Regions from separate parts of the Peribacillus sp. TH14 genome, predicted to be linked through region 1. Evidence: riboswitches for the same ligand, from Rfam matches in the RefSeq annotation. Region 1 holds a riboswitch; the other holds the start of a gene.
What was found. Region 1 has a riboswitch for S-adenosylmethionine ahead of JFU50_RS12930 (5-methyltetrahydropteroyltriglutamate--homocysteine S-methyltransferase). Riboswitches for the same ligand answer to the same signal wherever they lie in the genome.
Positions count from the first base shown of each region.

Region 2: another riboswitch for S-adenosylmethionine. It lies ahead of JFU50_RS02695 (Fur-regulated basic protein FbpA); the one in region 1 lies ahead of JFU50_RS12930 (5-methyltetrahydropteroyltriglutamate--homocysteine S-methyltransferase).

Region 1 covers NZ_JAEKEK010000001.1:2,664,644-2,670,038, forward strand. Annotated here, with positions in the region: gene JFU50_RS12920 (hypothetical protein) at 1-215, shown strand, start outside; gene JFU50_RS12925 (PTS transporter subunit IIC) at 402-1,439, shown strand; gene JFU50_RS12930 (5-methyltetrahydropteroyltriglutamate--homocysteine S-methyltransferase) at 1,539-2,642, opposite strand; SAM riboswitch class I at 2,727-2,827, opposite strand; gene JFU50_RS12935 (hypothetical protein) at 3,034-3,471, shown strand; gene JFU50_RS12940 (glycerol-3-phosphate responsive antiterminator) at 3,677-4,219, shown strand; gene JFU50_RS12945 (MIP/aquaporin family protein) at 4,455-5,279, shown strand; gene glpK (glycerol kinase GlpK) at 5,303-5,395, shown strand, end outside.
Region 2 covers NZ_JAEKEK010000001.1:525,213-530,607, reverse strand. Annotated here, with positions in the region: gene thiE (thiamine phosphate synthase) at 1-535, opposite strand, end outside; gene thiM (hydroxyethylthiazole kinase) at 516-1,331, opposite strand; gene thiD (bifunctional hydroxymethylpyrimidine kinase/phosphomethylpyrimidine kinase) at 1,328-2,626, opposite strand; gene tenA (thiaminase II) at 2,639-3,328, opposite strand; TPP riboswitch at 3,447-3,536, opposite strand; TPP riboswitch at 3,615-3,718, opposite strand; SAM riboswitch class I at 3,877-3,981, shown strand; gene JFU50_RS02695 (Fur-regulated basic protein FbpA) at 4,128-4,343, shown strand; gene JFU50_RS02690 (aspartyl-phosphate phosphatase Spo0E family protein) at 4,618-4,809, shown strand; gene JFU50_RS02685 (GNAT family N-acetyltransferase) at 4,899-5,395, opposite strand, start outside.

The DNA.
Region 1 (5,395 bases):
TGTATCAGAATATCTTGGAAAGCTCAGTAATATGGTACCAATTCATATATTTTTCCTTCTATATTATGTTTTTCTCCTTGTTTCCAATGTATTTCTCGGACGGGTCGCCTAGTGATGGGAAGGCTGCAGAATTGGCCTTGAGGAACAAGTTGGAAGATAGGGTGACTGATGATATATTGGTGAAGAAAATGGATGATGATGATAGTTGCAAGTAAAAAGGGACGTTCTTGATGCTCGTTCTTTTTTTGTGCTTGGATGAAATAGAATAGGGTAAAGACGTAGGAGAACCTCATAAACTTTTTCGCGCTTTCGCGGTAAAGTGCTAAAAAAATCCTTTGACTATTATCAGAATATTCCTTATAATATTCTACATTATAGAGACGGGATAGGAGATTAGTAGGATGAAAGATTTTTTCAGTAAATTACTAACTGGAATGAGTATAGGGATTGTTGTTTCCTTAATTCCAAATGCTTTGTTAGGGGAAGTACTTAAGTTATTGATTCCTCATTTTCCAGTATTACAACATATATTCGATATTACAGTTTTTGTGATGAGTTTGTTACCTGTTATGATTGGTGTGATGGTAGGGATTACATTTAAGCTAACATCTATACAAACAGCAAGTGTTGGGATCGCGGCAATGGTCGGTAGTGGTGCTATTCAAAAAACGGCTGATGGTTTATTTGCCCTAAATGGTATTGGAATCGTTATTAATACAGGAATTACAGCCGCACTGACTGTGTTATTTGTTCAATTAATTGGTGACCGATTAAAAGCATATTCCATTTTATTGATGCCGACTTTAAGCATATTAGTGCCAGGGATGATTGGGTATTTAATTCTACCATTTGTGAAATCTTCCACTGGTTTACTGGGAGTCGCTATTTCAAATGTGACATCATTACAACCAATTATAATGGGAGCTATTATTTCTGTTGTGTTCTGTCTCATAATTTTGTCGCCTATTTCAACAGTAGGGGTAGCCACTGTGATCATGCTTTCAGGTATTGGCTCTGGTGCGGCTAATCTAGGTATTGTTGCAGCAGGCGTTGGTCTGGCCATTGCAAGTTATAAAGCAAACTCCCTTGGAACGGCATTAGCACATGTATTAGGCTCACCAAAAATTCAAATGAGAAACTTCTTCATGAAACCGAAGATCGCTTTTCCGATGTTGATCACAGCTGCGATTCTTGGTGCTTTGGCCGGTCTGTTAAATATTCAAGGCACACCCTATAGTGCTGGGTTCGGTTTATCAGGTCTAGTTGGTCCATTAAATTATATGAAACTGGCTGAAGGTGGATGGGTCGTTGAGAATGTAGCAATCATGCTAAGTACTTTCTTTATTCTTCCGATTGTATTGAACCTAGGTCTTATCTATATATTCTCGAAAAAATTAAAACTGATTAAAGCAGAGGATTATAAATTGCATTTTGATTAATAACTCAAACTTCCTCATGAAATAGAGGATGCTGATATATAGACAATATAGAAAGAGCAACGCTTTATTTGAATGCGTTGCTCTTTCTATAATATTTCTTTATCCCCAAACTTCTTTCGCTACATCAACAATAAATTTCAACTTTTCCCATTGTTGTTCTTCCGTTAGCTTATTGCCATGATGGGTGGAAGCGAATCCGCATTGTGGACTTAAGCATAATTGTTCGAGTGGCACGAATTGTGAAGCTTCTTTAATACGAGCTATAACTGCTTCTTTGTCTTCGATTTCTCCATTTTTTGAAGTGACGACTCCTAGAACAACTCGTGCTCCGCCATTTGGAATGTATTCTAACGGTTTGAAATCTCCTGAACGGTTATCGTCATATTCCAGGAAGAATCCATTTACTTTTTCTTTTGCCAATAATGTTGGTGCGATACGTGCATAGCTTCCTTCAAACGCCCACGTTGATTGATAGTTCCCGCGACATAAGTGTGTCGTGACGACCAAATCCTCTGGTTTTCCCTCCAAAGCCCCATTAATTACGCGCAATGCTAAATCAATTAATTGTTCTCTAGAGTATTTTCCATCTTTGAACTGAAATTCTGGAGAGGAAAGTCTAGCAATATAAACATCATCCAATTGTAAGTAACGTACACCAGCTTCATAAAAGGCCTTTAAAGCATATTGATACGCTTTAATGATGTCATTTGCATAGTCTTCGATATCAGGGTAGATGTCTTCATTATAAACACCCACAGCAAATAATTGATTGGGACTAGGAATGGTTTGTTTCGTAACAGCACGTCCGGCAACGATTTTGTTCAATTCAATAAAGTCATGAATGAAGGGATGTTCAGGATTGAATGAAACCTTCCCAGTATTGCGAATATTGTATCTCTCTGTTTCCACGCCATCGAATGTGAGACCTTTTTCAGTTACATACCCATCGATTCCATTTAAATGCTCTAGGAAGTCAAAGTGCCACCATGTGCGTCTAAACTCACCGTCCGTTACTACCTCTAGTCCAACTTCAATTTGCTTATCAACAATCCGCTTGATTTCTTCCGTTTCAACTTCGCGAAGTTGCTCTGCAGTAATTGTGCCGTCTTTAAATTGCTTTCTAGCATCATGTAAATTATCCGGTCTTAATAAACTCCCGACGTGATCTGCTCTAAATGGTGCTTTTGTTATTGTGATTGACATGTTTCATTCCTTCTTTCTTTTTATAAAATAAAAAACCTCTTCTTTTAAAAAAAGAAGAGGTGTTGGCTACTAAGCAATTTACTCTTCTTATCTTCAAGTTTTTACACTTCTGGAATTAGCACAGTACATTAAAGTCTGTTGCTGAGGTATCAAAGGGCCAGTCCCTCCACCTCTCTTGATAAGAGTTGTTTATTAAATTAAGTATGACTATACAGATAGTTTTAATAAAGGTCAAGGGTGAAAGGTGTAAAATTTAGAATATACCGATTATTCACCAGGACCTTGCATGTTATGAAGGGTTAACTACATTCGTGAAGACAGCATATGCTATAACTGACGTTCCATATGGAATGAAGTTACCTGTAAGTTAAGTTGGAGGGGGAAAACCACGATGAATACGTTCAATCCATCTAATATTTCCGGGAATGGTTTACCGATAACGTTAACTGCGTCTATGCTAGAGCGAATTATAAAGATGAAATCAGGTGAGCAGGATGTTAAAGTCGAGATTACGCCAGTACATATAGTGCTTTTCGGAACGACGGAAGTGAAAAAAATGATGTTTAAGAAAAACGTGCCTTTCCGTATTACATTAAAACCGATTCACGTGGAAAAAAGAACGATTTCATTTGAATTAGTAGAAATGAAGCCTATTGATAGGAATTTTATTAACCAAAAGATATTTAACAGACCGCCATTTTTTGAATTTGAAAATAGAATGATCAAAATGAATTTTAATGCTTGGAACATCGTGAAAAGAATACCCGTGGGCACTATTAAATCGTATGAGTTGGTGGAAGGTGCATTAAAAATTAAACTTTCATTATGATGAATTGAAGAAAGGGTAAGCAATTAAGGAAATGATAGCATTCTTACCTGTACTATTTTAAAGGGGATACCAGGTATGTTAGTGTAAGGATATGGTAAAGGACGATTCTTCAATAAGAAATATTGTGTTTGATAAATCAAGTTCTTTAAAATATACTAAATAACTAAAAGTTTTGAGTTTTTCCGGTAGATAAGGGGGAAAATGAATGGACCAGAAAATTTTGCCTGCTTCGGCAAGCATGAAGGATTTCGAAAGATTTCTAGAAAGTTCCTATGAAATAGGTGTGTTTCTTGATTTGCATATATCACAATTGAAAAATGTAAGCTTAATGGCAAAGCAGCATAATAAGAAAATGATTTATCATGTCGATTTAATTCATGGTATTAAAAGTGATGAATACGCTACAGAATTTATTTGTCAGGAGTATTGCCCATATGGCCTGATTTCAACAAAATCCAGCGTGATTTTGAAAGCGAAGCAAAAGGGTGTTATTGCCATTCAACGAATCTTTTTAATTGACTCACATGCGTTAGAGAAAAGTTATAAGCTGGTACAGAAAACAAAGCCTGATTATATCGAAGTTTTGCCTGGCGCAATGCCTTGGATGATTAAAGAGGTAAAGGAACGCTTACAAACTCCTATCTTTGCTGGAGGGCTCATACGTTCTTCAGATGAAGTCCTGAATGCCCTTGAGGCAGGAGCTTCGTCAATCACGACTTCAAAAACTGAATTATGGGAGATGTTTTAATTTCAGATAGGAGTTGATGTGTGATAGAGGAAAAAAAATACAGAAAAAATCATTTGTTTTTATATAAATTAATTGACAGCGTTTTCACTACCTAGTATATTTACATTACAAGTTAATACATGTGACGGAGATTAGGAGATTCACACCAGACATACTCATTTTTTGAGGAAAGTTCTGCTGTGAATCTCCTTTTATTTGTTGGTAAGGCATCATTCTATAAGAGGAGGGGTTATGTATGACTCCATTTTGGGGAGAAGTAGTAGGCACGATGATTTTAATTTTATTTGGTGCAGGTATTGGGGCAGGATCTTCCTTAAAGGGATCTTATGCCAAAGATGCAGGCTGGATTGTCATCACGATTGCATGGGGACTGGCTGTTACAATGGGTGTCTTTGCAGTGGGTTCCATAAGCGGAGCACATTTAAACCCGGCTGTTACAGTAGCATTAGCTATCAATGGAGATTTTCCTTGGGCTGATGTGCCAGGGTACATCGTGGCGCAAATGATAGGGGCAATTATAGGTGCGACTCTTGTATTCCTGCATTATTTGCCTCACTGGAAAGCTACGGAGGATCCAGGTACAAAGCTTGGTGTGTTTGCAACCTCACCAGCTATCCCACATACTTTTTCAAATCTATTAAGTGAAATGATTGGTACATTCATCCTTGTTCTTGGCTTATTATTTATTGGAGCCGGCAAGTTTACAGAAGGTCTGAACCCATTTGCTGTCGGTTTATTGATTGTTGTTATCGGGATGTCGCTCGGAGGAACAACAGGCTATGCCATAAACCCTGCACGTGATCTTGGACCTCGTATTGCTCACTTCATGCTGCCAATACCAGGTAAGGGAAATTCGAATTGGGGCTATGCTTGGATTCCGGTTGTTGGCCCGATTGTCGGTGGAGCACTTGGAGCTGTCTTCTATAAAGCAGTCTTTTTAGGTGAATTGACGACAGTCTTTTGGACTGTTTTAGGAGCAAGCCTAATAATATTGGTATTAGCATATACTTTTGGAAAAAAGCAGTCGCGTGAGTTAGAAACTAGCAACATTGCTAGTTAAATTAAAAAGGGGGGAAACACATTATGGAAAAATATATCTTATCATTGGATCAAGGAACAACTAGTTCACGGGCGATTTTGTTTAACGAAAAGGGCGAGATCGTCCACTCGGCCCAA
Region 2 (5,395 bases), 2.1 Mb from region 1:
CACTTTCTGAAAGAGATGAGATATTTTCGGCGGTAATACCTCCGATAGCTACTGCAGGAATCGATATACTGCGGCAAATTTTCTCAAGTTCTCCGTTTGCCATTAAGGTTGCATCTTGCTTTGTTTTCGTAGGGAAAATAGAACCAACACCGATATAGTCCGCTCCATTTTGTTCGGCTTCGATAGCTTCTTCTAGAGTTGAGACTGATACACCGATAATCATATTGTCAGGCACTAATTGTTTGATGACTGAAAGTGGAAGGTCATCCTGTCCGATATGAACTCCGTCTGCACCAACAGCAAGTGCTATATCTACCCGGTCATTAATGATCAGCGGAATAGAAAGTTCGTGTAGTAACTGTTTTAATGCAGAAGCTTTTTTATAAAAGGAGAGGGAGGAATTGTTTTTCTCTCTAAGTTGTACGATCGAGACTCCTCCAGAAACCGCCTCTGCTATGATTTTGGTCAAATCTTCTATTGCTATGGACTCTTCTGTCACTAAATATAGGCTTAAATCAATTTGAGACTTCTTCATATAATTTCACCTCATTTATCCAAATTTCCTTATCTATTCTTGATATCGCATCGATTAATCGCACACGAAACGTTCCAGTTCCTTCATCTTTTTGAAGTTTTGCAGCAGCAAGTTCCCCGGAAATGCTCATTGTTGAGATCCCGGCAACTGCCGCAGCATAGAAATTGTCTGTGACTCCGGAAAAAGTTCCGATAAGAGCAGTAGCCATACAGCCAGTACCTGTAACACTCGTTAATAGAGGATTACCATTATCGATAATGGACGTATTTTTACCATCGCTAACAGCATCTTTGGCGCCACTCACTACGACGACACAATGCAATTTATTAGCCGCACGTGCTGCCAGTTCTGCATTGCTAATCGCAAGTTCACCTGAATCCACTCCACGTGTAACGATATCCCCACCCATTAACCGATGGATTTCACTCGCATTTCCGCGGATGATTTGGAAGGTAACTTTCTTCAGGAGCTCTGCCACTTGTTCTGTACGATAGGAAGTTGCACCAACTCCCACTGGGTCCAAAATAACTGGGATATTAAGGGAATTCGCTGTCTTACCGGCAATCTCCATTGCTTCCAAGGCTTTATCATCAATCGTACCGAAGTTCAGGACCAGAGCATCAGCCAATTTGACCATCTCCTCGACTTCTCTTGGGCTAGATGTCATAACAGGTGAACCACCGATGGCAAGAGTGGCATTGGCACAGTCATTGACCGTAACAAAGTTAGTGATTTGGTGAACGAGCGGTTTACTTTCTCTGACCTGAAAGAATAAGTCTGAAACGGAAACAATCATATTAAATCACTCCTTTCTTCTTTTGAAAATGAATAAAAATGATGGACGGGTCCGTGCCCCTTACCGAGTGAAAAGCTATTTCGTATGGCTTCAGAAATATATGTCTTGGCTTGTTCAATGGATTGTCTTAAAGGTAGTCCGTTTGCCAGATTGGATGTAATGGCGGATGACAGAGTACAGCCTGTCCCATGGGTGTTTTTTGTATGAATGCGTTCTCCTTTAATCCAGAAAAAGTCAGTTCCGTCATAAAAAAGATCATTTGGATTCCCTGCTGAATGGCCTCCTTTAAGTAAAACCGCTTTTGCCCCAAGTTCTTTAATTGATATACAAGCCTCGTAAAAATCTTGCTTCGTTCGAATCGACAAGCCAGTAAGGACTTCGGCTTCGGGTACATTCGGTGTTACAAGTGTTGCAAGCGGCAGTAATTCTGTTTTTAAAGCAGAGACAGCTTTTTCATCGAGCAAATGATGGCCGCTTTTGGAAATCATGACAGGATCAAGGATAACGATTGCGGGTAAGAAGGTATTTAGAGACGCGGCGACTGTTTCAACTATTTCTTTTGATCCAAGCATACCTATTTTTACTGCATCGACGTGTATATCTTCAAAAATAGCTGCAATTTGATCCGTTATGATACCTGTATCTATAGCTTGTACTGAACGTACCTCCATTGTATTTTGTGCCGTTACAGCTGTAATGACAGACATTCCAAAAACCCCATGTGCAGAAAATGTTTTTAAATCAGCTTGTATTCCAGCACCGCCCCCTGAGTCAGAGCCTGCGATGGTTAACGCTGTTTTCATAAAAAACCCCTTCATATAATTATTTTTTAAAAGTATTTTCAGTAAAATGAAAGCTAAAATGGCACCTGCGAATGAACTAAGCATAAAAGCTGGTAAAAAACCAAAAATAGCTGCTTTTTCTCCCAATAGGAGGACAGCAAGGGGATAACAAGCTAGGGATCCAAGAATGCCGGTCCCTATCACTTCCCCTAAACAAGCGAATTTCAAGCTTTGTGTTTTTCGATAAAGGACGGCAGCCAATAGTGCACCGATCATGCTGCCCGGAAAGGCGAAAATTGAACCTGTACCAGACATGTTTCTAATGATGGAAACTAAAAAAGTTTGTGTTACCGCATAAGCCGGTCCCAATAAAACGGCTGTCATGACATTTGCCAGATGCTGAATCGGAAAGATTTTTGCAAATCCGGCCGGGATGAAAATGAATGAACTAGTTATGGTAGTAATGGCCGTGATCATGGCAGTCAACGTCATTTTCTTGATTGGATTCATCATCATGACAACATCCTACAGTGGCCAATCCTGCTCATTTTGAACCATATCCCAGAATAAATATTCATAACGGGAAGTCACCAAAAAATGCTTCTCTAATCTAAGAAGTTCCTTTTCAGGCATGCCTTCTGTTAACTCTTCCAACAAAGCAATCAGCCATTTGTGTGCTTTACCGAATTCAGGAGACGAATATGATTTAATCCAATCAGCATAGCGATTGTTTTCTAATGCTTCACCATTTTGTTCTTTTAATAGCAAGCCGATCTCATAATAATCCCAAGCGCATGGAAGGAGGCAGGCAATCAGGTCGGCCAAAGTCCCATTTTGGGCTGCATTTAGCATGTAACCCGTATAAGCTAGAGTGGTTGGAGTAGGTTCTGTATTTTCCAATTCGATTGAGCTGATTCCGAATTCCAAAGCATAATGTCGATGGATATCCATTTCTACTTGAAGGGTTTCATTCAAAATACTTGCAAACTTAGCCATGGTTTCGAGATTATGAGCTTTGATGACTCCTAACGCAAAGAGTTTGGAATAATCCATAAGATAGATATAGTCCTGCTTTAGGTAATAGGCAAATTTCTTTTCTGAAAGCGTCCCATCTCCAATCGCCTGAACAAAGGGATGTGTATGGTTCCTTTTCCAGATTCCTTTTGCCCGTTCATGAAGTCTATCACTGAAGGTTTCTAATTTTGTATTCTCCATGGTACATCCTCCTTGAAATTTAAAATTTACTAAAATTGTAAAGTATGCATACACTATCTGATAAACAAAAAAACCGCTCTCTGAAAGAAAGCGGCTGTTACCGAGGAAGAAGCAAATTCCTTCTTACAGCCTGCTTCCCTCCGCTGGTATGACCAGATCAGGTGCAAAGGGTTTGATTCTCAGCAAAAGTGCTCCCCTAGCAGTCTAATTATTCACCTTTTCCATCTGAAAAAAAAACCGCTCCTGAAATACGGAGCGGGGCAGATGGATAAAGTCATGTGTTTAAAGACGATATCATCCACTTCCCTCCGCCGGTATGATCCGGTTCAGGTTCAAAGGGTCCGGAACAAATTCCATCTCAGTCTTAAAAAGACTCCCCTAGTGGTGTGAATGTATGTAATTACTGACATCATATCAGAAAGCCAGGAAATTGCAACCCAATTTGAATGGGGTCTATAGAGAATACCTATCAAAAAAAGGGAGAACCATGTGATTGACTTTTGAAGAATATTGGGATAAAATCATGTCTACATCATTTATATATTGAATTCTTATCCAGAGAGGTGGAGGGACTTGGCCCAAAGAAACCTCGGCAGCAGACCCATTTTGGGAACTGTGCTACATCCAACAAGCATACGCTTGGAAGATAAGAAGAGCCGAACGGACTACTGTAAGCCTCTTCTTGAATTAGAAGAGGCTTTTATTTTTGTGAAATAACGTTTAGTGACATAATAGAAAAGATATAATTTGGTGAAAATGATACCTGTTACTACAATTTAGCTCATATGAAGGCGGGCTGATGAAGACAAGGAAAGGAGCCATTTACATGGCAGAATTATTTAAGAGAATTGAACAGAGGAAGGCATTGCTGATTGAAGAGTTATTAGCGAATGGAGTTTATAAAACCTCTGATGAAAGACATCTTTATGATGTTCCTTTAAAAGTGCTTGAAGATGAATATAAGATTGTTATAAATAGACCTAATATCGAGTCTCCTTCAGAGTGGATGACATAGTAAGAGTTCTTAAAATACTTTACTATCTTAAAATATTATTTAATCTGATGAATATTATTAAAGCATTCGCAGTGTACATGAGTGAATGCTTTTTTATATTTGTCAAGAATATAAAATGTCACAAAAAAGACACAAACAGGGAATAGAATAGGCTTTTTGTCACATTTATTTTGTGGAATAACACATTTTGATTTCCATATATGGTTGATTTTAACTATTTATTTCTTTATCATAAAAAGTGTAAGAAAATTGAATAAATAGGAAGTGACTATAGATGCCCCCACAGATAACCGTAGAAAGAATAGAAGAAAAGAGACGGGAAATGATTAAATTGGCAGCTGATTATGGTTTTACAAGCCTTCTAACTGTTCAAGCAAGTCAAGAATTGGATTCGCTGTTAAATGCTATACCAAATAAAAGAAAATCAGAATATTTTTTGCTTAAGAAAGTTTATAGTGATTTTTAAATTTCGTCAGTGACTTTAAAATAGATTCCTTCATTTAAACTAAAAAAGGCTACTGCTGAATGAAGGCAATAGCTTTTAAATAATGAAATTCAAATATTAACACGCTTACCAAGGATTACTAAATCCCGTTCAATACCATCTAGCTCGGCAACTTGAGGTAAATGCGCCCATTCTTCAAAACCAAATTTAGAAAACAGTCTTATGCTCGGTGTATTGTGAGCAAATATAAAACCAAGTAGTGTCTTAACTCCTAATTTTGGACTCACTTCAATTGCCTTTTGAATCGAAATTTGTCCAATTCCTTTTCCCCGGAAATAATCATCAATATATATGCTGATCTCGGCAGTGGAATCATAGGCTGGCCTACCATAGAAAGATTGAAAACTCATCCATCCAGCAGTTTTCCCTTCGAATGTAATAATATAAAGCGGTCGTTTTTCTGAATGATGTTCCTCAAACCATTTAAGCCTCGATTGCACTGAAACAGGTTCTGTATCTGCAGTGACCATCCTTGAAGCAATAGTCGAATTATATATTTCGACTACTCTTGGTAAATCTGTTAGTTCTGCATCCCTAAAATCTATAT